One region of the Klebsiella sp. Sb-30 genome, then DNA from elsewhere that is predicted to be linked to it. Evidence: predicted binding sites of a transcription regulator. Region 1 holds the regulator's gene; each other region holds the start of a gene.
What was found. The regulator Fur, encoded in region 1, represses iron uptake genes when iron is present. The targets are predictions, from matches to a motif close to ATAATAATGAGAACNACTATCAA.
Positions count from the first base shown of each region.

Region 2: the regulator Fur is predicted to act here: its motif matches at 2,965-2,987, upstream of zupT (zinc transporter ZupT).
Region 3: the regulator Fur is predicted to act here: its motif matches at 1,995-2,017, upstream of efeU (iron uptake transporter permease EfeU).
Region 4: the regulator Fur is predicted to act here: its motif matches at 5,793-5,815, upstream of AC236I_RS05210 (TonB-dependent receptor domain-containing protein).

Region 1 is NZ_CM172749.1:3,732,932-3,740,632, reverse strand. Features, by position in the region: gene glnS (glutamine--tRNA ligase) at 1-559, shown strand, start outside; gene chiP (chitoporin ChiP) at 1,015-2,418, shown strand; gene AC236I_RS17490 (ChiQ/YbfN family lipoprotein) at 2,466-2,798, shown strand; gene fur (ferric iron uptake transcriptional regulator) at 3,130-3,582, opposite strand; gene fldA (flavodoxin FldA) at 3,875-4,405, opposite strand; gene ybfE (LexA regulated protein) at 4,555-4,848, opposite strand; gene ybfF (esterase) at 4,982-5,755, opposite strand; gene seqA (replication initiation negative regulator SeqA) at 5,939-6,487, shown strand; gene pgm (phosphoglucomutase (alpha-D-glucose-1,6-bisphosphate-dependent)) at 6,520-7,701, shown strand, end outside.
Region 2 is NZ_CM172749.1:699,148-706,848, reverse strand. Features, by position in the region: gene AC236I_RS03390 (DUF1190 family protein) at 128-799, shown strand; gene AC236I_RS03385 (glutathionylspermidine synthase family protein) at 805-1,965, shown strand; gene ygiD (4,5-DOPA-extradiol-dioxygenase) at 2,014-2,805, opposite strand; gene zupT (zinc transporter ZupT) at 3,000-3,770, shown strand; gene ribB (3,4-dihydroxy-2-butanone-4-phosphate synthase) at 3,828-4,481, opposite strand; FMN riboswitch at 4,587-4,738, opposite strand; gene ubiK (ubiquinone biosynthesis accessory factor UbiK) at 4,859-5,128, shown strand; gene glgS (cell surface composition regulator GlgS) at 5,160-5,369, opposite strand; gene hldE (bifunctional D-glycero-beta-D-manno-heptose-7-phosphate kinase/D-glycero-beta-D-manno-heptose 1-phosphate adenylyltransferase HldE) at 5,632-7,065, opposite strand; gene glnE (bifunctional [glutamate--ammonia ligase]-adenylyl-L-tyrosine phosphorylase/[glutamate--ammonia-ligase] adenylyltransferase) at 7,124-7,701, opposite strand, start outside.
Region 3 is NZ_CM172749.1:3,337,021-3,344,721, forward strand. Features, by position in the region: gene efeO (iron uptake system protein EfeO) at 1-1,051, opposite strand, end outside; gene efeU (iron uptake transporter permease EfeU) at 1,099-1,938, opposite strand; gene AC236I_RS15645 (NupC/NupG family nucleoside CNT transporter) at 2,212-3,396, shown strand; gene AC236I_RS15650 (DUF3574 domain-containing protein) at 3,429-3,863, opposite strand; gene putP (sodium/proline symporter PutP) at 4,009-5,517, opposite strand; gene putA (trifunctional transcriptional regulator/proline dehydrogenase/L-glutamate gamma-semialdehyde dehydrogenase) at 5,943-7,701, shown strand, end outside.
Region 4 is NZ_CM172749.1:1,093,082-1,100,782, reverse strand. Features, by position in the region: gene flhA (formate hydrogenlyase transcriptional activator FlhA) at 1-828, shown strand, start outside; gene AC236I_RS05245 (TOBE domain-containing protein) at 867-1,295, shown strand; gene AC236I_RS05240 (metal ABC transporter substrate-binding protein) at 1,493-2,410, shown strand; gene AC236I_RS05235 (manganese/iron ABC transporter ATP-binding protein) at 2,407-3,228, shown strand; gene sitC (iron/manganese ABC transporter permease subunit SitC) at 3,225-4,076, shown strand; gene sitD (iron/manganese ABC transporter permease subunit SitD) at 4,067-4,924, shown strand; gene AC236I_RS05220 (nitrous oxide-stimulated promoter family protein) at 4,993-5,343, opposite strand; gene AC236I_RS05215 (Rdx family protein) at 5,419-5,712, opposite strand; gene AC236I_RS05210 (TonB-dependent receptor domain-containing protein) at 5,930-7,701, shown strand, end outside.

The DNA.
Region 1 (7,701 bases):
TCCGAACAAACCGGAGATGGGCAGCCGTGAAGTACCGTTTAGCGCGGAGATCTGGATTGACCGCGCCGACTTCCGTGAAGAGGCGAATAAGCAGTACAAGCGCCTGGTGCTGGGTAAAGAAGTTCGCCTGCGTAATGCCTACGTGATCAAGGCCGAGCGTGTAGAGAAGGACGAAGAGGGGACGATCACCACGATCTTCTGTACCTATGACGCCGATACGCTGAGCAAAGATCCTGCCGATGGTCGTAAGGTCAAGGGCGTTATCCATTGGGTCAGCGCGGCACACGCGCTGCCGGTGGAGATTCGTCTGTACGATCGGCTGTTCAGCGTGCCGAATCCGGGCGCGGAAGAAGACTTCCTGACGGTGATGAACCCTGAATCGTTGGTGATCAAGCAGGGCTTCGCTGAACCGAGCCTGGCCACTGCGGAAGCCAGCAAAGCCTATCAGTTTGAGCGTGAAGGTTATTTCTGTCTCGATAGCCGCTATGCAACCGCAACGCATCTGGTGTTTAACCGCACCGTGGGTCTGCGTGATACCTGGGCTAAAGTCGGCGAGTAAATTTTTCGTCGCGGCCCGGCCGTCGTCTCTGTGTCAAAACGCCGCATTTAGCGGCGTTTTTTTTTATTTTGGAATCAGTGAATTAAGTTCGTTATTTTCGCGATGCGAATTAATCTTGTTTACTGTTTGTCATATCTGTCAGCTCTGCCACTCCTCCCACCGGTACACAAAACGGCTGTAAGCGCTTTCATTCTGTATTTTCTTTCTATTTAGTAATTACTTACGTATAAAAAAGGATGAGGCCTGATATTGTTACAAAAAGAAATAGAATATGTGCGCTTTGTCATAATCTTAAGCTTTGATCGGCGAAAGAGATTGATAATTCGCGTCACGAAAAATAGTCTATCAACAGTGGTTACGCGGCTTTTACCGCTCCACCTTTTTAGCAGTCTTATTTATTTTTTCGCGGCTTGCCTTTGGCTCCGCGTTTTTAAAACGTCAAAGAGGATATGCACATGCGTACGTTTAGTGGCAAACGTAGTACGCTGGCGCTGGCTATTGCCGCCGTCACCGCGATGTCGGGCTGGATCGTTGTTCCGCAGGCCAGCGCAGCAGGTTTTATTGATGATTCCACCTTAACCGGCGGCATCTACTACTGGCAGCGTGAGCGCGACCGGAAAGATGTGACCGACGGCGATAAATACAAAACCAACCTTTCCCATTCGACCTGGAACGCCAATCTGGATTTCCAGTCCGGCTATGCCGCTGATATGTTTGGTATTGACGTGGCTGCCTTCACCGCAATTGAAATGGCGGAAAGCAGCGAAAGCGGTCACCCGAACGAAATTGCCTTCTCCTCAAAGAATAAAGCCTACGACGAAGATTACTCTGGCGATAAGAGCGGAATCAGCCTGTATAAAGCTGCGGCGAAATTTAAATATGGCCCGGTGTGGGCTCGCGGCGGTTATATCCAGCCAACCGGGCAAACGCTGCTGGCTCCGCACTGGAGCTTTATGCCGGGTACTTACCAGGGGGCTGAAGCCGGCGCCAACTTTGATTACGGTGATGCCGGCGCGCTGAGTTTCTCCTATATGTGGACGAACGAATACAAAGCGCCATGGCACATCGAGATGGATAATTTCTACCAGAACGACAAGAAAACCAAAGTCGATTATCTGCACTCCCTGGGCGCCAAATACGATTTTAAAAATGACCTCGTGCTGGAAGCGGCGTTTGGCCAGGCTGAAGGCTATATCGACCAGTATTTTGCCAAGGCCAGCTACAAATTTGATATCGCGGGTACGCCGTTAAACACCAGCTACCAGTTCTATGGTACGCGCGACAAAGTCAGTAACGGCGGCACGAACGATATCTACGACGGTACTGCCTGGCTGCAGGCGCTGACCTTTGGCTACAAGGTTGCTGATGTCCTCGACCTGCGTCTGGAAGGCACCTGGGTGAAAGCTGAAGGCCAGCAGGGCTACTTCCTGCAGCGTATGACCCCAACCTATGCCTCTTCCAACGGTCGTCTTGATGTATGGTGGGATAACCGTTCTGACTTCAACGCCAACGGTGAAAAAGCGGTGTTCTTCGGCGCGATGTATGACATGAAAAACTGGAATATGCCGGGCTGGGCGTTTGGCGCCTCTTACGTCTACGCATGGGATGCCAAACCGGGCAGAATGTCCACGCCGGACGCCTATTACAATCCGGACAAACGGCTGGAAGAGTCCGCGTATAGCCTCGATGCCATGTACACCGTACAGGACGGCCGGGCAAAAGGAACGCTGTTTAAACTGCACTTTACCCAATACGACAACCACTCCGACATCCCGAGCTGGAGCGGTGGCTATGGCAATATCTTCCAGGATGAGCGTGACGTGAAGTTCATGGTTATTGCTCCGTTCACTATTTTCTGATGCCGCGGCGGCAGGCGTAAACCTGCCGCAAACCTGAGAGGTCAATTATGAAGAAGCTATTGCTCATCGCGGTTATGGCATCGGGCCTGGTAGCCTGTACGCAGTCCCCCGCGCCAAAAGAAGATACGAAACTAAAAGATGCTTACAGCGCCTGTATCAATACGGCGGAAGGGAATCCGGATAAGGTTCAGGCCTGCCAGAGCGTTCTCGACGTGCTGAAAGAAGATAAACAGCATCAGGCGTTTGCCAACCAGGAAAGCGTGCGCGTTCTGGATTACCAACAGTGTATTCAGGCGACCCGTACCGGCAATGACCAGGCGGTGAAAGCGCGTTGCGATCGTATCTGGAAAGAGATTCGCAGCAACAACACCAGGCCCTGATCGCGGGCGCCAGATCCTGTCAGTAAAAACGCCTGATGTTAACCATCAGGCGTTTTTCATGGCGCGCAATCCTGTGGCGATGTTCAGGCACTGATTGCCGTGGCTGCCCGGGGCTACTCATTCCCCACCAATCTTGATACCGACCCACCATTAGGTGGAATGGTACCGAAAACCCAACAGGCTCTGGTACGAGAAGCGCTGGCAAACCGCTGGGATGAGGAACCGTTTACCCGTGCTCTCGACGAGCATACCGCGCGCAGAAAAGGGTAGGCGTTTGCACATAAAAAAGCCAACCGTCAGGTTGGCTTTTTGTGGTCCACGCGGTGGGAAATTACTTTTCCAGCGCGTCGTGTGCATGTTCATCTTCGCGGCAGTCGCCTTCCGCACAGTGACCGTAAAGGTACAGACTGTGGTTGGTCAGACGGATGCCGTGGCGGTGGGCGATTTCACGCTGACGCGCTTCGATAGACTCATCGCTGAATTCGATCACTTTGCCACAATCGAGGCAAATAAGATGATCGTGATGGTGCTGCTGGGTCAGTTCGAAAACAGATTTACCGCCTTCGAAGTTGTGGCGAGTCACAATGCCAGCATCATCAAACTGGTTCAGCACGCGATAAACAGTAGCGAGACCAATCTCTTCACCCATGTCGATCAGGCGCTTGTATAAATCTTCCGCACTGACGTGATGGTTATCCGGTTCCTGCAGGACTTCCAGGATTTTTAATCGTGGAAGTGTGACTTTCAGGCCAGCCTTCTTTAATGCGGTATTGTTGTCAGTCATGCGGAATCTGTCCTGTTGCTAAACGATCTACTTCCATCAGCGGAAGTAATACAGAGAATCACCCGATGCAATGCGTCTCATTATAGAACTGCCATCGTTAAATGAAAACTGCAAGTATCGGGCCTTGTATGCTGTCAAAAACGAGGTCCCAGCTACAAACTACGTCACCTGACCTCGTTAAATCAGAGGACATTGTACAGATATGTGATTAAAAGTTAAAAACTTGTAGCTATTAGTTTGATTGCTTCTATCTATTAATGCGGCGAAACTTAACGGTAACGCCGCACAATCATCAGGCGTTTTTGATTTCTTCGAGGTGCAGCTCTTCAGAGACCTGCTTAACCCACTGAGTCACGCGTTCGTTGGTCAGTTCCGGCTGGCGGTCTTCATCGATAGCCAGGCCGACGAAGTGATCGTCATCCGCCAGGCCTTTAGAGGCTTCAAAATGATAGCCCGCGGTCGGCCAGTGGCCAACGATGGTGGCGCCGCGCGGTTCAATGATGTCGCGGATGGTGCCCAGCGCGTCACAGAAGTATTCCGCGTAGTCTTCCTGATCGCCGCAGCCAAACAGCGCAACCAGTTTACCGTTAAAGTCGACCTCTTCCAGCGTCGGGAAAAAGTCATCCCAGTCGCACTGAGCTTCACCGTAGTACCAGGTCGGAATGCCGAGCAGCAGGATGTCGTAGGCTTCCAGATCTTCTTTGCTGCTCTTGGCAATGTCGTGAACATCAGCAACATCTTTACCAAGCTGCTTCTGAATCATTTTTGCAATATTCTCGGTGTTGCCCGTGTCGCTGCCAAAAAAGATGCCGATGATTGCCATGAGTAAAATAACCTCTTGAAACTTAATGATGTGGTAGTGGCGTAATGCCCGCAGATAACGGCAATCATAGCAGAACAGGGGAGGGCGCGGAAACAGCAATCACGCCCGACTGCACACTCTGCTACATGAAAGTGTTTTTTTGAGGATTTTCAGGCTTTATCCCGGCTGTGCAGGGTTGCCAGCTGGTTCATCAGCATCTCTTCGATCAAATCGCTGCGGTTCATATTGCGAGCTTCCGCCAGCTCGTTGAGCGCATCAACCGCTTCAGCGTTGAGTTTTAACTCCACACGCTTCAGGCCGCGAACTTTGTCGCGTTTGAGCTGATTGCGTTTATTTATGCGCAGTTGTTCATCGCGCGAAAGCGGATTGGTCTTTGGTCTACCCGGGCGACGCTCGGTTGCGAACAAATCTAATGTCGTACGGTCCGTTTGTTCTTTTGCCATGATTCAGAGTGACTTCGGGGAAACAAGTTGCCGGGCTATAGCCGACACAGATAGCGCGCCATAATACATCAGGCGAACCGCTGCGCCAACGACCGCGGGCATTCTGCAGCGCGGTCGGGCAGTTTTTAGCCAGTTAAGCCTGCAAAGCGGTCAGATAGCGACGAATGGCGCGCAGGACGGCTTCCGGTTTCTCCGCATGCACCCAGTGGCCGGCGCCGGCGATGACGTGCGCTCGCGCCTGTGGGAACTGGGCGAGCAGGGTATCGCGATACTCATCGGTGACGTACGGCGAGTTGCCTCCCGGGATGAACAGGGTCGGATGAGGCCAGGCAGGAACCGTTTGCCAGCCCACGATGTGCGGATATTGATCCCATAATACCGGTACGTTGAAGCGCCACTGGCCATCAACGAAGGATTTCAGCAGAAACTGAATCACGCCTTCTTCCTGCAGATGTTGGCGCATCACCGTGGCCGCCTGCTGACGGGACGCGGCGCCGGCGTCGGTGACGGCATTGATGGCGTTGAAAATTTCATCATGACGGCGCACGTGATAGTCCACCGGGGCAATATCAATGGCGACCAGGCCAGCGATGCGCTCCGGCGCCAGTGCGGTAAGCGCCATGACCGCTTTCCCCCCCATCGAATGACCAATAAAGGTGGCTTTCTCTATCTGCCGATCGTCAAGAGTATCGATCAGATCCTGCGCCATCGCCGCGTAGGTCATCTCCGGCGAACGGGGGGAAAGACCGTGGTTGCGCATATCAACCTGCAAAATATCGTAGTCGTTCACCAGGTCGCGGGCGAGGATGCCCAGGTTGTCGAGACTACCAAACAGACCGTGAACCAGGACAACAGGGGAATTATTGTGCGGATTTTGTGCAGATTGCGTGCGGCTATTTAATTTCATGGCAAAGTTCTTTTTTTCGCTTCGTCGGGTTAGGGTATTATGTTGGACATTCTGCCATCCGGCTGCAAGACCCAGAGCTATCTGAGTTTTACCGCCATCCTGGTTTGACGCTATCCGCGGTCAGGATTTGTCCTTATAATCCTGACAACTTGTATTCAGAATAAGATATCGCACTGGATTAAGATGAAAACAATTGAAGTTGATGATGATCTCTATCGCTATATTGCCAGCCACACCCAGCATATTGGCGAGAGTGCATCCGACATTTTACGGCGCATGCTGAAATTTTCCGCCGTTTCCCAGACTGCCGCACCGGTCGTAAAAGCTGCGCCGGCGCCGGCTGCGACGCCTGCCGTCGAAGCGAAGCCCGTGAATCCGGCAAAAGATAAAGTCCGCGCGATGCGCGAGCTGCTGTTATCTGATGAATACGCCGAACAAAAACGCGCGGTAAACCGCTTCATGCTGGTCCTGACCACGCTGTACTCCTTAGATAACAAAGCGTTTGCTGAGGCCACCGAGTCTCTGCACGGGCGCACCCGCGTGTACTTTGCCGAAGATTCGCGGATCCTGCTAAAAAGCGGTAACCAGACCAAACCGAAACAGGTTCCTGGTACTCCGTGGTGGGTTATCACCAATACCAATACCGGTCGTAAGTGCAGCATGATCGAACACATCATGCAGTCGATGCAGTTCCCAGCGGAATTAATTGAGAAGGTCTGCGGCACGATCTAGTTTTATTCACCTTGCATCAGAAGGATCAGGCAATGGCAATCGATAAGCGTGCGGGTCAGCCTGCACAACAGAGTGATTTGATTAACGTCGCTCAGCTGACCGCGCAGTACTACGTACTGAAGCCGGAAGCGGGCAACGCGGAGCATGCGGTGAAGTTTGGCACCTCTGGCCATCGTGGCAGTGCAGGGCGCCATAACTTCAATGAGCAGCATATTCTGGCGATCGCTCAGGCGATTGCGGAAGACCGCGCGAAGAACGGGATTACCGGTCCCTGCTACGTGGGTAAAGATACCCACGCGCTCTCCGAACCGGCCTTTATTTCCGTACTGGAAGTGCTGGCGGCCAACGGCGTTGATGTTATCGTGCAGGAAAACAACGGTTTCACCCCGACGCCGGCCATTTCCAATGCCATCCTGGTGCACAACAAAAAAGGTGGTCCGCTGGCGGACGGCATCGTGATTACGCCGTCTCATAACCCGCCGGAAGATGGCGGTATTAAGTACAACCCGCCGAACGGCGGCCCGGCTGATACCAACGTCACCAAAGTGGTAGAGAATCGCGCTAACGAACTGCTGGCCTCGGGTCTGCAGGGCGTCAAGCGCATCTCCCTCGATGCGGCACTGGCATCCGGTCATGTTAAAGAGCAGGATCTGGTGCAACCGTTTATCGAAGGGCTGGCGGATATCGTCGACATGGCGGCGATTCAGAAAGCCGGTCTGAAGCTCGGGGTCGATCCGTTGGGAGGTTCCGGTATCGAATACTGGAAACGTATTGCCGAGTACTACAAACTCGACCTGACTATCGTCAACGATCACGTCGATCAAACCTTCCGCTTTATGCACCTCGATAAAGACGGCGCCATTCGCATGGACTGCTCTTCTGAGTGTGCGATGGCAGGGCTGCTGGCGCTGCGCGATAAGTTCGATCTGGCTTTTGCTAACGATCCGGATTATGACCGTCACGGCATCGTCACGCCGGCGGGTCTGATGAACCCGAACCACTATCTGGCGGTGGCGATTAACTACCTGTTCCAGCATCGTCCGCAGTGGGGCCAGGATGTCGCCGTTGGTAAGACGCTGGTCTCCTCCGCGATGATCGATCGCGTGGTTAACGACCTGGGCCGCAAGCTGGTGGAAGTGCCGGTGGGCTTTAAATGGTTTGTTGACGGTCTGTTCGATGGCAGCTTCGGTTTTGGCGGCGAAGAGAGCGCGGGC
Region 2 (7,701 bases), 2.3 Mb from region 1:
GAAGCGCTAAACGTAAGGCAACGTAAAGATCCCCTCCTTTCCCTCCCTCTTCGCTTCATTTTCCACCACTCATCCTCTATCCTGAGCGTTAACAAACCGCAATACCACTGGGTCCTGGAAGACAAATATGAAACGGACAAAAAATATCAATCATGCCTCGTTCCGTAAAAGCTGGAGCGCGCGCCATCTGACGCCGGTCGCCCTTGCCGTTACGGCCGTATTTATGCTTGCCGGTTGTGAAAAAACCGACGAGACGGTTTCTCTGTACCAAAACGCCGATGACTGCTCTGCAGCCAACCCGGGCAAAAGCGCAGAATGCACCACCGCTTTCAACAACGCGCAGAAGGAAGCGGTGCGTACCGCGCCGAAATACGCCACGCGCGAAGATTGCGTCGCTGAATTCGGCGAAGGCCAGTGCCAGCAAACGCCGGCTCAGGCAGGCGTCGCGCCAGAAAACCAGGCGCAGGCACAAAGCAGCGGCAGCTTCTGGATGCCGTTGATGGCAGGCTACATGATGGGCCGTATGATGGGTGGCGGCATGGGCGCACAGCAGCCGCTGTTCAGCTCGAAAAACCCGGCCAGCCCAGCCTATGGTCAGTACACCGATGCCGGCGGTAAGAGCTACGGCGCCGCACAGCCGGGCCGGACGATGAATGTACCGAAAACAGCGATGGCACCAAAACCCGCTACCACCAGCACCGTCACTCGCGGCGGGTTTGGTGAGTCGGTCGCGAAGCAATCTGCTATGCAGCGCAGCGCTGCAGGCACCAGTTCGACTAAACGCTCAATGGGCGGCTAAATCACATGGAAAGAATCAGCATCACGGAACGCCCGGACTGGCGTGAGAAGGCGACCGAATACGGCTTCAACTTTCATACCATGTATGGCGAGCCGTACTGGAGCGAAGAGGCCTATTACAAACTGACGCTGGCCCAGGTTGAAAAGCTTGAAGAGGTCACCGCCGGGCTACACCAGATGTGCCTGCAGGCAGTGGAAAAAGTCGTCGCCAGCGATGAGCTGATGGCGAAGTTCCGCATTCCGAAACATACCTGGGGCTTCGTGCGCCAGTCGTGGAAAACCAACCAGCCGTCGCTCTACTCGCGTCTCGATCTGGCATGGGACGGCGTGGGCGAACCGAAGCTGCTGGAGAACAACGCCGATACCCCAACCTCGCTGTATGAAGCCGCCTTCTTCCAGTGGATTTGGCTGGAAGATCAGATCAACGCCGGCCAGCTGCCAGCAGGCAGCGACCAGTTCAACAGCCTGCAGGAAAAGCTGATCGAGCGTTTTTCCGAGCTGCGCGAACAGTTTGGCTTCCAGCTGCTGCATATGGCCTGCTGCCGCGATACCGAAGAAGATCGCGGTACCGTGCAGTATCTGCAGGACTGTGCCGCAGAAGCGGGTGTGGCGACCGAGTTTCTGTATATCGAAGATATCGGCCTGGGTGAAAAAGGTCAGTTTACCGACCTGCAGGATCAGGTGATTGGCAACCTGTTCAAGCTCTACCCGTGGGAGTATATGCTGCGCGAGATGTTCTCTACCAAACTGGAAGACGCGGGCGTACGCTGGCTCGAACCGGCGTGGAAGAGCATCATCTCGAACAAAGCTCTGCTTCCGCTGCTGTGGGAGATGTTTCCGAACCACCCTAATCTGCTGGCGGCTTACTTCAGCGAAGATGCGCATCCGGAGATGGAGAAGTACGTCATTAAGCCGATCTTCTCCCGTGAAGGGGCCAACGTGTCGATCGTGGAAAACGGCAAAGTACTGGAAGCGGTAGAGGGTCCATACGGAGAAGAAGGCACTATCGTGCAGGAGTTCTATCCGCTGCCGAAGTTTGGTGACAGCTACACGCTGATCGGCAGCTGGCTCATCAACGATATGCCCGCCGGGATTGGCGTACGCGAGGATCGGGCGCTGATCACCCAGGATCTGTCGCGTTTCTACCCGCACATTTTCGTCGAATAAGATCTGCCCCGGCCGCGCTAACGCCTGCCGGGGTTTTTCCGCTACCTTCTACGCCCCAATCAGCACCGACAGCATGCTCAGCGATCCCATCTCCATCCCTTCCACCGGAATAGTTATCGGCTCTTCGCCGTCCCAGGTACCCAGAACGTAGAGCAGCGGCAGGAAGTGATCCGCCGTCGGATTAGAAAGCGATCCGCCCTCATGCGCCAGATAGTTCACCAGCGGATGCTCTGCAACCGGTCCCTTCCAGCTCAGGTTGGTCTTGACGTAGTCATTAAATGATTCCGCCCACGGGTAAGGCGTGCTCTCGCCATGCCAGCGTGCCGTTCTCAGGTTATGCACCACGTTACCGCTCGCCACCAGCATGATACCTTCATCGCGTAGCGCCGCCAGCTTACGTCCCATTTCCATATGCCAGGCTGCCGGTTTGGTGCTGTCGATGCTCAGCTGCACCATCGGGATATCCGCATCGGGGTACATTTTTATCAGCACGCCCCATGAGCCATGATCGAAGCCCCAGGCTTCTTTATCCAGGGTCACGGGCACCGGCGCCAGCAGCTCAACCAGACGCTGCGCCAGTTCAGGAGAACCGGGAGCCGGGTAATGCGTATCGTACAGCGCCTGCGGGAAGCCGCCAAAATCGTGGATCGTCTTCGGCGTTTCCATAGCCGTGACGCCGGTACCGCGAGTAAACCAGTGCGCAGAGACTACAACGATAGCTTTTGGCCGCGGCAATGTTTCGCCCAGCTGCCGCCAGGCGCGGGTATAGACGTTATCTTCCAGCACGTTCATCGGGCTGCCGTGGCCTAAAAACAACGCTGGCATTCGGGTACGGGACATGGTGATATCCTTAAACAGAGGAATTGTGATGCCTCAACATTACGCTTTTTTGCATCAGGATAAACTCAGATAAGCATGATGATGATCGTCAGAAAATTTGAATGTAATTCGCTGTAAAGGGTCGCATCGCCCTCTCGTCGTGAGCTGATAATCTGGATATCATTAATGATAATCATTATCAAAGGAAATGAATAATGTCGTCACCCTTAATATTGACGCTGCTGGCGGGTAGCGCCACATTCATCGGGGCTATTTTTGGCGTCCTGGGTCAGAAGCCATCCAACCGGCTGCTGGGATTTTCCCTGGGCTTTGCCGCGGGTATCATGCTGCTTATCTCGCTGATGGAGATGCTGCCCGCCGCGCTGAACGCGGAGGGCATGTCGCCGCTGCTCGGTTACGGCATGTTTGTCATCGGCCTGCTGGGCTACTTTGCGCTTGACCGCATGCTGCCCCACGCGCATCCGCAGGATCTAATGTCGCCGGGTATGCCGCGTCCGCGTAACCTCCGCCGAACCGCCATGTTGTTGACTCTGGGCATCAGCCTGCACAACTTTCCGGAAGGGATCGCCACCTTTGTAACGGCCAGTAATAACCTCGAGCTGGGCATGGGCGTCGCGCTGGCGGTCGCTTTACACAATATTCCCGAGGGGCTGGCGGTGGCCGGGCCGGTTTATGCCGCCACCGGTTCACGGTATAAGGCGGTACTCTGGGCAGGGCTTTCCGGTATGGCGGAAATTCTCGGCGGCCTGCTGGCCTGGCTGATCCTCGGAAGCCTGGTGTCACCGGTCATGATGGGCGCCATTATGGCCGCCGTTGCCGGGATCATGGTGGCGCTGTCGGTCGATGAGCTGATGCCGCTGGCAAAAGAGATCGATCCGCAGAGCAACCCAAGCTATGGCGTACTGTGCGGCATGTCGGTGATGGGATTAAGTCTGGTTGCGCTGCAGGCAATGGGCATTGGCTGATGGCAAAAACAACAAAGCCCACGCTGAGGTGGGCTTTGTCTTGAGGCGGGGCCAGAATCAGCTGGCTTTGCGCTCATGTGCGCGGCGATAGGCCACCAGATCTTCAATGGTGACCACGGCCATATTCTGCTTCTGTGCGAACGCAATGCACTCTGGCGCCCGCGCCATAGTGCCATCGTCGTTCGTCAGTTCACACAGCACGCCAGCCGGCTTAAAGCCCGCCAGCGTCACCAGATCGATGGTCGCTTCAGTATGACCACCGCGGGTCAACACGCCGCCCGGCTGCGCACGCAGCGGGAAGACATGGCCTGGACGGTTGAGATCGGAAGGTTTAGCGCCGTCGGCAATGGCCGCGCGCACGGTGGTCACGCGGTCAGCGGCGGAAACGCCGGTGGTGACGCCTGCTGCAGCTTCGATGGTCACGGTAAAACCGGTGCCGTATGCGCTGGTGTTGTTTTCCACCATCATCGGCAGGTCAAGCTGCTTACGGCGTTCATCGGTCAGGCACAGGCAGACAATGCCGCTGCCGTGGCGAATGGTCAGCGCCATCTGCTCAACGGTCATGGTTTCGGCGGCGAAAATCATGTCGCCTTCGTTTTCACGGTCTTCATCATCAAGCACCATCACACCGCGGCCTTCGCGCAGTGCATTTAAAGCGTGTTCCACACGTTCAAAAGCGGTACCAAAAGAGGAAAGGAGCGTCTGATTCATGGTAAATAAACCTCATTAAAATTATGGTTACCAGAATCAGGGCAGTCTTAGGAGCGCCGGTTTAGCGGCAAAAGTCAACGCAAGCGGATCGAAACCCGACTGAGCCGTTACTCTCTCCCATCCGGACTTTAACCGTCGGCCCCGGAATTACACCGGATCTGCTGACCTTTCTGCTGTTGCAGAAAGCGCTCGCGGGCTTTCAACGCCATGGTTGATTTACCGCCGGTGGGGAATTTCGCCCCGCCCTGAGAATAAGCGAGATCACTATAACGCTATTGATTATCATCGGCAATGCATAAGCTTCAAACATTTCTGGTTTATAGGCAGCGTCGATCGCACTACAATGAGCGATAAATCGACCAGAGCAGGAAACCACCATGATTGACCCGAAAAAAATTGAACAAATCGCCCGCCAGGTCCATGAATCGATGCCGAAAGGCCTTCGCGATCTTGGGGAAGATGTCGAGAAAAAGATCCGTCAGGTACTCCAGTCACAGCTGACCCGCCTGGATTTGGTCAGTCGCGAAGAGTTTGATGTGCAGACGCAGGTGCTGCTGCGCACCCGCGAAAAACTGGCGCTGCTGGAGCAGCGAATCAGCGATCTGGAAAGCCGCGCGGCCGCCCCGACCGTCGAAGAGAAGCAGTAAAAAATAACGGGCCCTCAGGCCCGTTGTTGTTTCAGTGTTCTAGCTCTGGTTCCGACGCTGCCTCTTCACTCACCTGACGGCAGTAGAGCTCATACCGTTGGCAAAACCATTCACGATGATCTTCATCCATATTGCCGACTATAGCCTGGAGATCAACGGAGTGTCCTTGTGCATGCATTCTGGCGAAACTCAGGGCCAGAAAATCAAAGTTCTTCATTGAATACAGTTCGTGATGATTCATCCGCATACTCCTTCAGCCGTGTGTGTTCTGATTGGTCATATGCTTTCTACTGACTTCAGTATTTATACTTACGCTAACGCTTTCTGTACGAAAAATGCGCTCAAATCGCCTGTTTATTGCGCTGAATCATCTCTGTCATCAATAAATAAAAAAAAGCCGGCGATCTGACGATCGTCGGCTATTTTTGTCGGACGTTATCCGGGTTTCTTCGGCCTCGCGATACGCAACCCGCTCCCCCAGGACGCCCGCCCGGCGCGACAAATTACTTACCGCTGTCTTTCTGGATCTTCTTAATGATGTTGGTCGTAGAGCAACCATCTTCAAAGTTCAGCACCAGAACGTCGCCGCCGTTCGCCCAGACTTCCTCGCTACCCGCGATATCTTCCGGCTTATAGTCGCCGCCTTTGACCAGCAGGTCCGGCAGAATGCCGGCAATCAGGCGCTGCGGCGTATCCTCTTCAAATGAGACGACCCAGTCGACGGCTTCCAGCGCGCCGAGCACGATCATACGCTGCTCCAGCGGGTTAACCGGACGAGACTCGCCTTTCAGACGTTTGGTCGACGCATCGCTGTTGACCGCAACGATCAGGCGATCGCCGAGCTTGCGCGCATTAGCCAGATAAGAGACGTGGCCCGCGTGCAGAATGTCAAACACGCCGTTGGTCATCACCACTTTCTCGCCGCGCTTACGCGCCGCCGCAACGGCCTGTTTCAGTTCATCTTCGTTCATCACGCCGAACCCGGTCTCCGCGCGCCCGCGCACGGCGTTTTCCAGCTCGATAGGTGAAACGGTGGATGTCCCCAGCTTGCCGACCACGACGCCGGCCGCCGCGTTGGCAAAGTAGCACGCCTCTTCCAGAGTGTTGCCGGAGGCCAGCGTCGCCGCCAGCACGCCAATGACCGTATCGCCGGCACCGGTGACGTCATACACTTCTTGCGCCTGAGTCGGCATATGCAACGGCGGACGGCCCGGCTGCAACAGCGTCATCCCCTGCTCGGAACGAGTCACCAGCAGCGCAGAGAGTTCGAAATCCGCAATAATTTTCAGGCCGCGTTCGACAATATCCGCTTCGTCTTTGCACTTGCCCGCTACGGCTTCAAATTCGGAGAGGTTCGGCGTCAGCAGCGTGGCGCCGCGATAGCGTTCAAAATCGGTGCCTTTCGGATCGATCAGCACCGGTACGCCGGCATCGCGCGCCAGCTTAATCATGGTCTGCACGCTGGCCAGCGCGCCTTTTGCATAATCGGACAATACCAGCGCCCCGATGGTACCCAGCGCCTGCTGAATGCGGTCGTGCATGGGCTGCGGATCGACGCCGGAGAATCCCTCTTCGAAATCCAGGCGGATCAGCTGCTGGTTGCGCGACAGCACGCGCAGCTTGGTGATAGTCGGGTGAGTCGGCACGGAGACAAAATCGCACTTCACGTTGACATCCGCCAGCGCCTTACTGAGCGCACGCGCTGCATCATCAATCCCGGTCAGGCCAACCAGGCGAGAGGTCGCACCGAGAGAGGCGATGTTCATCGCCACGTTTGCCGCACCGCCGGGACGCTCTTCGATATTTTCCACCTTGACCACCGGTACCGGGGCTTCGGGGGAAATACGGCTGGTGGGACCATACCAGTAGCGGTCCAGCATGACATCGCCAACCACCAACACTCCTGCACGTTCAAACTCCGGCAGCGTTACTTTCATGACTCTCTCCTGCGAGATACAAACTTTGCGCGCGATAATAGCACACCCGGTTTTTTAGTTAAGCCATCAACCACTTCTGCCAGCTGGCGCTCACCTGCTGACGTTCATGGGTAAAGGCGTCCGGGGCGACGTTCCCCGGCTGTTCCTGCAACGCCAGATGATGCAGCGCATCGCGCAGCGTGGTGTACGCATGGGTCAACGCCTGCGCTTCTTCATCATCCATAATGTCGTTTTGCGCCAGCAGTTCCAGAATGCGCACGTTATCAGACCAGCGCGTCAGCTTCGGTTTATCGTGCGCATAGCGTAGGACCAGATACTGGGTAATAAATTCAATGTCGGTAATGCCCCCGGCATCGGCTTTAATATCAAAGCGATCCCGATGCTTATTGCCGAGATGGGCGCGCATTTTCTCCCGCATTTCCCGCACTTCGGTCTGCAGCGTCGCCCCTTCACGCGGCGTGCTGAGGATATCGCGTCGGATGGTATCAAAACGCTCCTGCAGCGCCGGATCGCCATAGACTACGCGGGCACGCACCAGGGCCTGATGTTCCCAGGTCCAGGCCTCATTCTTCTGGTAGTCGGCAAACGCATCGGCAGTGGTGACCAGCATACCCGCCGCACCAGACGGACGTAAGC
Region 3 (7,701 bases), 400 kb from region 1:
GATCCGCATCCGTCAGCTTGTCATACGTTTCGAAGCCGTCTTTAGTGCGGTATTTGCTGAGGATAGCGTCAACTTTCTTGAAGTTAGCGTCAACTTTCGCCAGCAGCGCGCTGTTCTCTTTTTGCAGCTGCGGGCGCAGCAGGTCAACGATCTTCTGCGCGCCGTCGATGTTCGCCTGGAAGTCCCACAGATCGGTGTGGCTGTAGCGATCTTCTTCACCGCTGATTTTGCTGGCCGCGACTTCTTCAATCAGGCCCGCCGCGCCGCCCACCACTTTCGACGGCGGGAACGCCAGTTCGCTGATGCGTTTTTGCAGTTCAAGCACATCGCTGTTCAGCTGATCGGCATACTTTTCCATCCCCTTGACGCTGTTGTCGCCAAACAGGGCTTTTTCCAGACGGTGGAAGCCGGTGAATTTCGGATCTGCGGCTTTTTTCTCGTAATCGTCTTCACGAGCATCAATACTGCCGTCCAGATCGGAGAACAGCTCCGCGATCGGTTCAATGCGCTCGTAGTGCTGACGCGTCGGAGCATACAGCGCTTTCGCTTTTTCAATATCTCCCGCCTTCACCGCGTCGGTGAACGCTTTCGTGCCGCTAACCAGCTGTGCGGTTTCCGCCGTAACGTAGGCTTTATAGGCGGTAATCGCCTCGCCAAGACTCAGCAGCGCATCGGCTTTCGCCGCATCTTTGGTGGCGGCACCGGTCACAATCAGCTTGCCTTTCGGGTTGGTCAGCAGCCCGCAGGTCATGTCGTATTCGCCCGGCTGCAGGTTCGCCGTCAGCTTTTGCGTAAAGCCTGGCGCAATGTTCTCGCGCTCTTCAACGACCATCACGCCTTTGAGAATCTCCCACTCCAGCGCTTTCTGACTGTGGTTTTGAATAATGAACTGCGTTTTCCCCGCTTTCACGGTGACGTTCATCGGCTCACACTGTTTATCGTTAACGGTGACTTTTACCTGCGGGATATCCGCAGCCTGAGCGTAGAAGGCAGAGCTGAACAACGCTGCGACGGCAAGCTGCAGCGCATTACGGCGAAAATGAATCATCATGATCATCCCTTTCGGTAAGTATGTTGTAACCATAATCCTGCGGCGCCCTACTTAAGCGGAGCAGTGCGCGAGGTTGCTGTATTGCTACGCGGCGGCAGCGCAAACAGCACCAGCGCCGGAATCAAATAGATAAAGTAGACCGCCACTTCACTGACGGTAGGCGCCTCCTGGTAACCGAAGATCCCTTCGAGCAGCGTGCCGAAAAGCGTGTGGGTCGACAGCACGCCGCTCAGGTCAAACGCCACGTCCTGGAAGTGGTTCCACAGACCGGCCTCATGGAAGGCGCGAATGGCCCCGGCCGCCAGCCCGGCCGCCACCAGCAGAATGAACAGACTGGTCCATTTGAAGAACACGCCGAGGTTGAGGCGGATCCCGCCCCAGTAAAGCAGAAAGCCGAGGACAATCGCGGTAGCCAGCCCCAGCATCGCCCCGAGCGGCGGCCAAATCCCCACATCCTGCTGGAAGGCCGCCAGCAGGAAGAACACCGACTCCAGCCCTTCCCGCGCGACGGCGAAAAAGACCATCATGATCAGCGCCCAGCCATGATGATTACCGCGCTGCAGCGCATTATCCACCGCCTGTTCCAGCTGCTGTTTCACGTTGCGCGAGACTTTGCGCATCCAGAAGACCATCCAGGTCAGGATGCATACCGCTACCAGTGCCACGATGCCTTCGAACAGCTCCTGTTCCCGCTGGGGAAACTCGCCGGTCGTTTCGTTAATGAAGATCCCCAGGCCCAGGCACAGCGCCGCCGCCAGGATAACGCCAATCCACATGACGCCAATCAAGCTGCCGCGCTGGGTGCGTTTGAGATAGCTGGCAATCAGGCTGACAATCAGCGCCGCCTCCAGCCCTTCGCGTAACATAATGAGAAATGGAACGAACATGCCGACACCCTTCAATGTGAATCGCAGTCAGTGGATGCAAAGATAAGTAAATATTTCTGATAGTGATTATCATTACAATAATCAGAAACACAAGTGAAATGTAGAGAGTTTGGTATCGAGTTGTAAATTAATCGCTTTAAAATAATTACTTAGGGGATTATCTGTCTTCATCGCGGTCAGGCAGCCGGCGCGGCGGTTTTTTCGCTACAGATATTTACCAGGCTGACCGGCTGTGGCTAAATAGCGGCCTTATTGACCTGCGAAAAGAACAACATGACACAATTCTTGCACTTCCTGCTGGCGCTGGCGGTTATTCTCGGCCTTGCCTGGCTTGCCAGCTATGACCGACAAAAAATCCGTGTTCGTTATATTATCCAGTTAATTATCATTGAAATTGCGCTGGCATTCTTTTTTCTGCATGCCGAAAGCGGTCTGTGGATAGTTAAAAATATCTCAAGCTTTTTCACTTCGTTGCTCGGTTTTGCTGCCGAAGGCACCAACTTTGTATTTGGCGGTATGAGCGAAAAAGGAATGGCGTTTATTTTCCTTGGCGTGCTGTGCCCGATTGTCTTTATTTCGGCGCTGATCGGTATTCTTCAGCACTGGCGCATTCTGCCTGTTTTCATCCGTGTGATTGGCACCCTGCTCTCCAAAGTCAACGGCATGGGTAAACTGGAATCCTTCAACGCCGTCAGCTCGCTGATTCTCGGCCAGTCGGAGAACTTTATCGCCTATAAGGGCGTGCTCGGCGACCTCTCCTCACGCCGGCTGTTCACCATGGCGGCCACCGCGATGTCAACGGTATCGCTCTCCATCGTCGGCGCCTATATGAGCATGCTCGATGCAAAATATGTGGTCGCGGCGCTGATCCTTAATATGTTCAGCACCTTTATTGTACTGTCGATTATTAACCCGACGCGTCCGGGTAGCGAAGAAGAGATTAAGCTGGAGAAGCTCCACGAATCACAAAGCTTCTTCGAAATGCTCGGGGAATATATTCTTGCCGGCTTTAAAGTGGCGATGATTATTCTGGCGATGCTGATTGGTTTTATTGCCCTGATCAGCGCCATTAATGCCCTGTTTGCCACGCTATTTGGCCTGAGTTTCCAACAAATTCTCGGCTACGTTTTTTATCCGCTGGCCTGGCTGATTGGTATTCCGCTCAGCGATGCGTTGAGCGCCGGAAGTATTATGGCAACCAAGCTGGTGGCGAATGAGTTCGTGGCGATGATTGAGCTGCAAAAAATTGCCGCCGGCATGACCCCGCGTGGACTGGGTATCCTCTCGGTCTTCCTGGTCTCTTTCGCGAACTTTGCCTCCATCGGCATTATTGCCGGAGCCATTAAAGGACTGAACGAACAGCAGGGGAATATCGTCTCCCGCTTCGGCCTGCGTCTGGTCTACGGCGCCACGCTGGTCAGTCTGCTTTCCGCCAGCTTCGCCGGCCTGGTGCTGTAACAGACAGGGCGGGGAATTTCCCCGCCCTGTTTTCAGAAGTGAACGCAGACCGGCTGGTCAACGCGCATCACCGACTCCTGGGCAAAGCGCGATTTATAGAGGTGACGTAACGCCTCAATCCCCTCTTCGCTGCCACCGTCTTTACCATGAATCAGCATCAGCGCTTTGCTCTGCTCGCGGGCCACGCTGCCGTCATTCCCCAGCCACTGCCCCCGGGCGTCAAACACCGTTAACCCCTCGCGAAAACGCGGCGTGACGTCGCGGTCAACAAACTGCTGCCACTCCTGGGCGGTGATATCTTTACCCGCCGGCCGGCTTAAACCGAAATAGAGCGTGGTCTGCACCATCGCATTCTCTGCCGGGCATACCGCTGCCGTGGGAGTCGGCGGACGCTTCTTCGCCGGCGCCACGCAACCGCCAAGCAGCCCTGCCATCACCAGCACCAGCGCACCCTGTCTGAACGTCATTTTGCTATCCTCATTGTTTTTTGTGCCCCCGATATCAGCGTATTTTCATGGAATTAGCAAGAGGGGGGAGCTGTGGCGGACGCCGGAACTGCTTTCAGCAACAAAAAAGCCCGCTGAGCGCGGGCTTGATTAAGCGATCCTGAATTTACTCGGCGGTAGCCGGTATCGGCGGAGCCGAATGATAATGGGCGTCCGCTTCGGCAAAGCGTTGCTGCATGGATGTCGACGGGGCTTTGCCCAGCAGGCTGAAGACCACGATGCCCAGGCTGCCGAAGATAAAGCCAGGGATGATTTCATACAGCCCCAGCCAGCCGAACTGTTTCCAGACAATCACCGTCAGCGCGCCAATCACCATCCCGGCCAGCGCCCCGTTACGCGTCATGCGCGACCACATCACCGAGAACAGCACCACCGGACCAAACGCGGCACCGAAGCCTGCCCAGGCATAGCTCACCAGACCCAGCACACGGTTGTTCGGGTTTGCCGCCAGCGCAATGGCGATCAGCGCCACCACCAGGACCATCGTCCGTCCGACCCACACCAGCTCTTTCTGACCGGCGTTTTTACGCAGAAACGCTTTATACAGGTCTTCGGTAATCGCGCTGGAGCACACCAGCAGCTGGCAGCTCAGGGTGGACATTACCGCCGCCAGAATCGCCGACAGCAGAATACCGGCAATCCACGGGTTAAACAGGATTTGCGCCAGTTCGATAAACACGCGCTCGGAGTTCTGATTCACCGCGCCGGCCAGCGCCGGGTTATTATTGAACCATGCAATACCGAAGAAACCGACCGCCACGGCACCCGCCAGGCAGAGAATCATCCAGGTCATGCTGATACGACGTGCGTGAACGATACTGTGGTGGGAATCCGCCGCCATAAAACGCGCCAGAATATGCGGCTGGCCAAAGTAGCCCAGGCCCCAGCCCATCAGCGAAATAATCGCCACAAAATTCAGTCCTTTGAGCATATCGACGTTTTCAATGCTCTTCTGCTTGATCACTTCCAGCGATTCGCCAAAACCGCCAACGGAAATAATCACCATCACCGGCGTCAGAATCAGCGCGAAAATCATCAGGCTGGCCTGCACGGTATCGGTCCAGCTTACCGCGAGGAATCCGCCGACGAAGGTATACACAATCGTCGCCGCCGCACCGGCCCACAGCGCCGTTTCATAGCTCATGCCAAAGGTGCTTTCAAACAGACGAGCACCGGCGACAATCCCGGAGGCACAATAAATGGTGAAGAACAGCAAAATAACCAGCGCCGAAATAATACGCAGCACACGGCTTTTATCTTCAAAGCGGCCGGTAAAATAATCCGGCAAGGTCAGCGCATTATTATTTACCTCGGTATGAACGCGCAGACGACCGGCGACCAGTTTCCAGTTAATCCATGCGCCAAGCGTCAGACCAATGGCAATCCAGCTCTCAGAAATACCGGAGAGAAATATTGCGCCAGGTAATCCCATCAGCAGCCAGCCGCTCATATCGGAGGCGCCGGCGGAGAGCGCCGTCACAAATGGCCCGAGACTGCGGCCGCCGAGAATATAATCATCAAAGTTTTTCGTCGATCGCCAGGCAATAAAACCGATCAGTACCATGCCAAATATATAAATAGTAAAAGTCACCAACATGGGGGTGCTAATAGCCATGTAAAATCTCCAGATTCTTTTGTCGACAACATCCTGCTTTGTCATTTTATTCCACTACCGGAACGGGGTAATGGCACAATGGTTGTATTGGGCGACCGTATCCTGACGGAAGCGTCGGAATTTCACAAACGATTTAACACAGCATTTACACTACTTTTTGTCCGCACCAAACTTCATTTTGTTATAGGTTGCACTCTCTCACGTTTTTATTGGTTGCACCTTGTAAAACTGTTAACTGACGCATAAAAACACCCTGATGGAGAAAGGTTAATTTCCCGTTACATCCACCATCTCAATTAACAACTCACTCATTTCTCAGCTTGCTACACAGGTCACGATTAACAAGGTTGCACAAAGTTGCAACATAGTGGATATTTTCGCGTAACCGCAAAAAAGAACAACGATTCATAACAGGAGTGATAAGCATGGGCACCACTACCATGGGTGTTAAGCTTGACGACGCGACGCGTGAACGCATCAAGTTCGCCGCGAGCCGTATTGACCGCACGCCGCATTGGCTGATTAAACAGGCCATTTTCAACTATCTGGAAAAGCTGGAAAACGACGAGACGCTGCCCGAGCTGCCGGCCCTGCTTGCCGGCGCCGCCAATGAAAGCGATGACGTCAGCAGCCCGGTCGATGAACCGTGGCAGCCTTTCCTCGATTTTGCCGAGCAGATTCTGCCGCAGTCCGTCACCCGGGCCTCGATTACCGCCGCCTACCGCCGGGCAGAAACCGACGCCGTCCCGATGTTGCTGGAGCAGGCGCGCCTGCCGCAGCCGCTGGCAGACCAGGCGCATAAGCTGGCTTATCAGCTGGCGGAAAAACTGCGTAATCAAAAAACCGCCAGCGGTCGCGCCGGCATGGTGCAGAGTCTGCTGCAGGAGTTTTCGCTCTCTTCACAGGAAGGGGTGGCGCTGATGTGTCTGGCGGAGGCGCTGCTGCGTATTCCGGACAAAGCCACCCGCGATGCCCTTATCCGCGACAAAATCAGCAACGGTAACTGGCAGTCGCACATCGGTCGCAGCCCTTCGCTGTTCGTCAATGCGGCAACCTGGGGCCTGCTGTTTACCGGCAAACTGGTCTCAACCCACAACGAAACCAGCCTTTCGCGCTCGCTGAACCGGATTATCGGCAAAAGCGGCGAACCGCTGATTCGCAAAGGCGTCGACATGGCGATGCGTTTGATGGGCGAACAGTTCGTGACCGGCGAAACCATCGCCGAAGCGCTGGCCAACGCCCGCAAGCTGGAAGAGAAAGGGTTCCGTTACTCCTACGATATGCTGGGCGAAGCGGCGCTCACCGCCGCCGATGCTCAGGCCTATATGGTCTCCTACCAGCAGGCGATCCACGCGATCGGCAAAGCCTCTAATGGCCGCGGCATTTATGAAGGCCCGGGGATTTCGATCAAGCTCTCCGCGCTGCACCCGCGCTACAGCCGCGCGCAATACGATCGGGTAATGGATGAACTGTATCCGCGCCTGAAATCATTGACCCTGCTGGCGCGTCAGTACGATATCGGGATTAACATCGATGCCGAAGAGGCCGATCGCCTGGAGATCTCTCTCGACCTGCTGGAGAAGCTGTGCTTTGAACCGGAGCTGGCCGGCTGGAACGGGATCGGCTTCGTCATTCAGGCCTATCAGAAACGCTGCCCGTTCGTCATTGATTCTCTGATCGATCTTGCCACCCGCAGCCGCCGTCGCCTGATGATCCGCCTGGTAAAAGGGGCCTACTGGGATAGTGAAATCAAACGCGCGCAGATGGACGGCCTCGAAGGCTATCCGGTCTATACCCGCAAAGTGTATACCGACGTCTCCTACCTCGCCTGCGCGAAAAAGCTGCTGGCGGTGCCGAGCCTGATCTATCCGCAGTTCGCCACCCACAACGCCCACACTCTGGCAGCCATTTATCAGTTGGCCGGGCAGAACTACTATCCGGGCCAGTATGAATTCCAGTGCCTGCACGGCATGGGTGAACCGCTCTACGAACAGGTAGTCGGCAAGGTTGCCGACGGGAAACTGAACCGTCCGTGCCGGATTTATGCGCCGGTCGGGACCCACGAAACGCTGCTGGCATACCTGGTACGCCGCCTGCTGGAAAACGGCGCCAACACCTCCTTTGTTAACCGTATCGCGGATACGACGCTACCGCTGGATGAGCTGGTTGCCGACCCGGTCAGCG
Region 4 (7,701 bases), 2.6 Mb from region 1:
GAGCTGATTGCCCGCGCCATTCATAATCTCAGCGGTCGTAACGCGCGACGAATGGTGAAGATGAACTGTGCCGCGATGCCCGCCGGGCTGCTGGAAAGCGATCTCTTCGGCCATGAGCGCGGCGCGTTTACCGGAGCCAGCGCCCAGCGCATCGGCCGTTTCGAACTGGCGGATAAAAGCTCATTATTCCTTGATGAAGTGGGCGACATGCCGCTGGAGCTTCAGCCGAAGCTGCTGCGGGTTCTGCAGGAGCAGGAGTTTGAACGTCTCGGCAGCAACAAGCTGATCCGCACCGACGTCCGGCTGATCGCCGCCACCAACCGCGATCTCCGGCAGATGGTCGCCGATCGTGAATTCCGCAGCGATCTCTACTATCGCCTGAACGTCTTTCCGATCCATCTGCCGCCGCTGCGCGAACGTCCGGAAGATATCCCGCTGCTGGTCAAGGCGTTTACCTTTAAAATCGCCCGCCGCCTCGGGCGTAATATCGACAGCATTCCGGCAGAAACCCTGCGTACGCTGAGCCACATGGAGTGGCCGGGTAACGTTCGTGAGCTGGAAAACGTGATTGAACGCGCGGTGCTGTTAACCCGCGGTAGCGTGCTGCAGCTGTCGCTGCCGGAGATGAATATCGATGCGGAGACGATGACGGCCGAGGTGCTTCCGCAAGAGGGCGAGGATGAATATCAGCTGATCGTCCGCGTGCTGAAAGAGAGCAACGGGGTGGTTGCCGGGCCGAAAGGGGCGGCGCAGCGGCTGGGATTAAAGCGTACGACGCTGCTATCCCGCATGAAACGCCTGGGTATTAACAAAGATGAGCTAGTATAAGTCCTGTACTCACTTAATCAGCCACACAAGGAGATTTTATGGCGGTATCAGCACGTAACCAGCTGACCGGCACGGTCAGCGCAGTTGCCGCCGGCGCGGTCAACGATGAAGTAGAATTGACCCTCGCCGGTGGCGCAAAACTGGTGGCGATCGTCACCCATAGCAGCAAGGAGGCGCTGGGTCTGGCTGCCGGTAAAGAAGCCATCGCGCTGATTAAAGCGCCGTGGGTCACCCTGGCCACCGAGGATTGCGGCCTGAAGTTCTCCGCGCGCAATCAGTTTGCCGGGAGCGTCACCCGCATCACTGAAGGGGCGGTCAACGCGACGGTACACATCAAAACCGACGCGGGCTTCGAGATCATCGCCGTCGTCACCAATGAAAGTCAGGAAGAGATGAAACTGGTCGACGGCAGCCGGGTGATTGCGCTGATCAAAGCCTCTGCCATTCTCCTCGCCACCCGCGCGTAATCCGGACTCAAACGCCGTTTCACACGAAACGGCGTTCTTCGAAGTACCTGGCCATTTTCCCCGCGACAGACCGGTTTGCACGGCTTACCTCCCAGAATTTAAATAATAATCATTTTCATTTATAAATAGCCTGTGCTATATAACATAGCAATGGCTATAACAGATGATTAATTAACCACATTGATGTGAGGGATCCTATGCTGCACCTGCCGCCTCTGAAGCACCTGATCTTTACCGCTCTGCTCGGCCTGCTGGCGATCGCCCCGGCTCAGGCCAGCGAAAAATTCAAAGTGATCACCACCTTTACGGTGATTGCCGATATGGCGCAAAACGTCGCCGGGGAGGCGGCCCAGGTCAGCTCGATTACCAAACCCGGCGCCGAGATCCACGAATACCAGCCGACGCCTGGCGATATTAAACGCGCCCAGGGGGCACAGCTGATCCTCACTAACGGCCTGAATCTCGAACTGTGGTTTGCCCGCTTTTATCAGCACCTGAAAGGGGTCCCGGAAGTGGTCGTCAGCGAGGGCATTCAGCCAATGGGGATCAGCGAAGGTCCCTATAACGGTAAGCCCAATCCCCATGCGTGGATGTCGGCGGATAATGCGCTGATCTACGTCGATAACATCCGTGATGCGCTGATCAAATACGACCCTGCGAATGCGCAGACCTATCGTCAGAATGCCGCCCTCTATAAAGAGAAAATCCGCCAGACTATGGCGCCGCTGAAGGCGGAGCTGGCGAAACTGCCGGCAGAGAAGCGTTGGCTGGTCACCAGCGAAGGCGCGTTCTCCTATCTGGCCCGCGACAACGGGCTGAAAGAGCGCTACCTGTGGCCAATCAATGCCGACCAGCAGGGCACGCCGCAGCAGGTGCGTAAAACCATTGATATCATGAAAAAAGAGCATATCCCGACCATCTTTAGCGAAAGCACCATTTCAGATAAACCGGCGCGCCAGGTAGCGCGGGAAGCCGGCGCCCACTATGGCGGCGTACTTTATGTAGACTCCCTGAGCACCGCTGATGGCCCGGTTCCCACCTACCTGGATCTGCTGCGCGTCACGACGCAAACCATCGTCCAGGGCATCAACGATGGGATGAGGAAGCAGCCATGAACGCCGATATGCCTGGTCTCGCGGTCAACCGGGTCAGCGTAACCTATCGCAACGGCCACACCGCGCTGCGCGATGCCACCTTCAGCGTACCGCGCGGCTCAATTGCCGCGCTGGTGGGCATCAACGGTTCGGGAAAATCGACGCTGTTTAAAGCGCTGATGGGCTTTGTTCGTCTGTCCCATGGCGAGATTGCCATACTTGGCCAGCCGGTTCATCGCGCGCTGCGCCAGAACCTGGTGGCCTATGTCCCGCAATCAGAGGACGTTGACTGGACCTTCCCGGTGCTGGTGGAGGATGTCGTCATGATGGGCCGCTACGGGCATATGGGCTGGCTGCGACGGGCCAAAGCCCATGACCGGGAAGTGGTTGATGCGGCGCTGGCCCGCGTCGGGATGAGCGACTATCGCCACCGGCAAATCGGCGAGCTGTCCGGCGGGCAGAAAAAACGGGTGTTCCTTGCCCGCGCTATCGCCCAGCAGGGCAAGGTCATTCTGCTGGATGAGCCGTTTACCGGCGTTGACGTCCAGACCGAAACCCAGATCATCACCCTGCTGCGCGAACTGCGCGACGACGGCTGTACTCTGCTGGTTTCGACCCACAATCTCGGTTCGGTCAGCGAGTTTTGCGATTACACGGTGATGGTCAAAGGTACCGTGCTGGCCAGTGGACCGACGGAAACGACCTTTACCGCCGCCAATCTCGAACTCGCTTTCAGCGGCGCGCTGCGCCACGTGGTGCTCAGCGGCGGAGAAGAGCAGATTATCACCGACGATGAACGGCCGTTTATCAGCCGCCGGACGGCGGGAGGTGAAGGATGAGCTGGCTAATCGAGCCGTTCGGCTATCAGTATATGCTGAATGCGATGTGGGTATCGGCGCTGGTGGGCGGCGTGTGCGCCTTTCTCTCCTGCTACCTGATGCTGAAAGGCTGGTCGCTGATTGGCGATGCCCTCTCCCACTCCATCGTACCGGGCGTGGCGGGAGCGTATATGCTCGGCCTGCCCTTCGCCGTCGGCGCTTTTCTCTCCGGAGGACTGGCGGCGGGCAGCATGCTGTTTCTCAACCAGCGTTCGAAGCTCAAAGAGGATGCCATTATCGGTCTGATTTTTTCGTCGTTCTTCGGTATCGGGCTGTTTATGGTGTCACTCAACCCAACTTCGGTGAATATCCAGACCATTATTCTCGGCAATATCCTGGCGATCGCTCCGGAAGATATTATTCAGCTGGCGGCCATCGGCTCGATTTCAATGGCAATTCTGCTGCTGAAATGGAAAGACCTGATGGTCACCTTTTTCGATGAGAGCCACGCCCGTTCCATTGGCCTGAACACCACCGGGCTCAAGCTGCTGTTCTTCACCCTGCTGGCCGCCTGTACCGTGGCGGCATTGCAAACCGTGGGCGCCTTTCTGGTTATTTGCCTGGTGGTCACTCCGGGAGCGACCGCCTGGCTGCTGACCGACCGCTTTCCACGGCTGCTGGCGATTGCCGTCGCTATTGGCAGCCTGACCAGTTTTTTCGGCGCCTGGCTGAGCTACTATCTGGATGGCGCAACCGGCGGCATTATCGTCGTGGCTCAGACTTTGCTCTTCCTGCTGACCTTTGTCTTTGCCCCTAAACACGGCCTGCTGGCCAACCGCCGTCGCGCCAGGGAGGGCTCATGCTGCTGACCACGCTCCTCGAACCGTTCCAGTTTTCGTTTATGGTCAACGCCATGCTGGTGGCCACCATCGTCGCCATTCCCTGTGCGCTGCTGTCGGTTTTTCTGGTGCTGAAAGGCTGGGCGTTGATGGGGGATGCCATGAGCCATGCGGTCTTTCCCGGCGTGGTGGTGGCCTATATCGCCGGGATCCCGTTTGCCATTGGCGCCTTTGTTGCCGGGCTATTCTGCGCCATCGCGACCGGCTATCTCGACGATAACAGTCGCATCAAGCGCGATACCATTATGGGCATTGTCTTTTCCGGGATGTTTGGCGCCGGGCTGGTACTGTATGTCGCCATTCAGTCCGAAGTCCATCTCGACCATATTCTGTTTGGCGACATGCTGGGGATTTCCGCCAGCGATATTGGGCAAACATCGGCGATTGCACTAGTAATTGCGCTGATTATCGGACTAAAGTGGCGCGACTTTCTGCTTCACGCCTTCGATCCGCATCAGGCTAAAGCCAGCGGATTACGCTGCGGCCTGCTGCACTACGGATTGCTGTGCATGATTGCCCTGACTATCGTGGCGACGCTCAAAGCGGTGGGGATTATTTTGTCAATCTCGCTGCTGATTGCCCCCGGAGCCATTGCTCTGCTGCTGACCCGGCGTTTTATCAGCGCGCTGCTGCTGGCGGTGGGGATTGCGCTGAGCTGTTCGTTGGGCGGCGTGTGGCTCTCGTTTTACCTTGATAGCGCACCGGCGCCGACCATCGTGGTGTTGTTTACCGCGCTGTTTATTATCACCTTTGTCTGGACGTCGGTTCGCGACAATCAAACTCAGGCGATGTCCGCAGAGGCTCCGGAGCGCCGCTGACGCCTTACCCGGGCGACGACAGACCGCACGCGTTGAAGCCCGCCTGAGCGCAGCGCTAGCCGGGGAAATCACCGCGACTTTTTAGGCCGGTATTTTTCCGGAAGCGCTGGCACGGGACGCCGGTCATCAATCAGGTGACGAATCGTCAGAATCGGGTGGCGCCAGAGCATTCGCGGCCCCGCCCAGCGCATGATTTGCTTCATTTCTTCGCGTTTTGCCGGCTGGTAGCAGTGAACCGGGCACTGCTTACAGGCCGGCTTCTCTTCGCCAAACACGCATTTATCCAGCCGCTTATCGGCATAGGCGTTTAGCGCCTGGTAATGTTCCACGTCGGCCTGCGCGTCCGGGCAGCGGCGCTGATAGAGCGAAATCATGCTGCGGATAGTCTTTTTTTCCCGGTCGATGCGTTGACCCGCCATTGCGTTTCTCCATCAATAAAGATGCAAAAATAATACACCTTTATAGCCTCTGGCGCAGCCGTTTTCCCCTATCGCTTACGCCGGATCGGCGGACTTATCGAGGTGACCCAGCGACTTCTCCGGGAAGCAGACATCCCGTACCCGACGCTTGAGTTCAGCCGCATCCGGGAAACCCTCATCCTGCTTGCGGTCCCAGATTTGTACGTCGTCAACGGTAATGGTGAAGATACCGCCGGTGCCCGGAACCAGCGTGACCGAGCCGATATCGGTACTGAACGTATGCAGCAGCTCCTGAGCCATCCAGCTGGCGCGTAGCATCCAGTTGCATTGAGAGCAGTAGTTGATCGTAATCGCGGCTTTGTGACTCATGATTTTCTCGCTGTATCTAAAAGGACTGATTGTAAACAAATTGCAGATTAAATGAGGAATACATGATTATTTTGTTGCAAACGATAATACCTATCATTACCATTCGCAATCAATAATCATGGAGAAACAGAGTCCGCTAACGGAAGCAACGGGACTCACCTGCAAATCTGGAAGTAACGCGTGAGCCGATACTAATAATTATCAAGGCGTGGCTACTATGTATAAATCCACTCAATCACCGGCCTGGTTTAAGAAAAGCCTGCTGGTGACTTCGTTGCTTGCAGCAATCTATCAGACGACCGCCGGGGCAGCTGATACCACCGCACACACCACCACCAGCGACACATCATCGGATAGCTCCGAGCAGATGACCGTTACCGCACCCGCTCCCCTGCTCAAAGCCGGTAGCGAACATTCGGTCAGCGCGCAGGAGCTCCAGGACAAAGGGGCCAAAGATTTTGGTTCCGTCATGCGTTACGAACCGTTAATCAGCGCGACCGGCGCCAGCGGCGGCTCGGGTAATGGCAAAAGCGGCTTCGACCGCGGCGGCTATACCGGTTATAACATTCGCGGGCTGGAAAGCAACCGCGTCGGGATTGATGTCGACGGCATCGCGCAGCCGGATGCGACCGGACGCGGCTACGTCGGCCGTGCCGGCCTGAATACGTTTGGCATCGGTCGCGATTACATCGACCCGTATATGTATGGCAGCATCGATATTCAGTCCGGCGCCACCTCGACTGAAACCGCCAACACCTCTATCGGCGGCAACGTCTCCTTCCAGCCGAAATCTGCCGATGACTATCTGCGCCCGGGAAAAACCAGCGCCTTCGGCTACCGGAGCGGCTACGACTCTGCCGACCGCAGCTGGCATAACGGCGTGACGGTGGCCGGCGGAGATGAAACCCTACGCGGCATTTTCGTCTACAGTCGCCGCGACGGCCAGGAAACGGCAAATAACAGCGATAAGATTGACGCCTATCCGGCCAACTGGCACTCCGATGCGTTTCTGGCCTCCGGCATCTGGCAGCCCAATGATGAACACAAGCTGACCAGCACGCTCGACTACTACCATAAAACCAACCACACCCACTTTGACAGCTGGGATAGCAGCGGCAACAGCATCATTGGCGATGCCAATCAGACCAGCCAGACTCGTCGCTGGGGCATCAGCCTGAAAGACGACTGGACGCCAATGAATGACTATCTCGACAGTATGTCGACCAAAGTCTACTACCAGCACACCGAGGCCCATGACTGGACGTGGATGCCGGACAGCACCACCAGATCGATGGAAACGGTCAACTCCAACTACGATACCGACACCTGGGGTATTCAGACCGCGCTGGCGAAATCCATTGGCCGCCACGACCTGAGCGCCGGGCTCAACGCCAGCACCACCAAAACCCAGCGCCCGTTCAGCCAGTCGCCGGTCCCGAGCATCTACAGCGAAATCATGCAGCCGGAAGCCGACAGCCGGGGCTACACTCTTGGCGGCTTCGTTCAGGATAAGATCAACTTCGATCTCGACAGCCACAACTTTGCGGTGATCCCGGGCGTGCGCGTGGTGCATCAATCCACCAAACCGGAGAATCTCGGCGATCTGACCACCAACAGCAGCGTGCTGACGGAGTCCTCCGTCACCAGCCTGTACGGTAAAAATTCCGATACTCAGGTGCTGCCGTCCCTGACGTTCCAGTACGATATCACTCCGCGTACCATGACCTACCTGCAGTATAAACGCGGCGCCGAGTTCCCTAACGCCAGCCAGCTTTACGGCTCCTGGAACCTCGGATCCAGCTACGCCGGACGAGCGCAGTATGCGCTGATTGGTAACACCGATCTGAACACGGAAACCAGCGACAACTTCGAATGGGGCTTAAAAGGCGAAGTGGTCGAAGGGATCACGATGCGCACCGCCCTGTTCTATAACAACTACAAGAACTTCATCGCCTATAGCCGCTACACCCGTTCCGGTAACCCCGACCA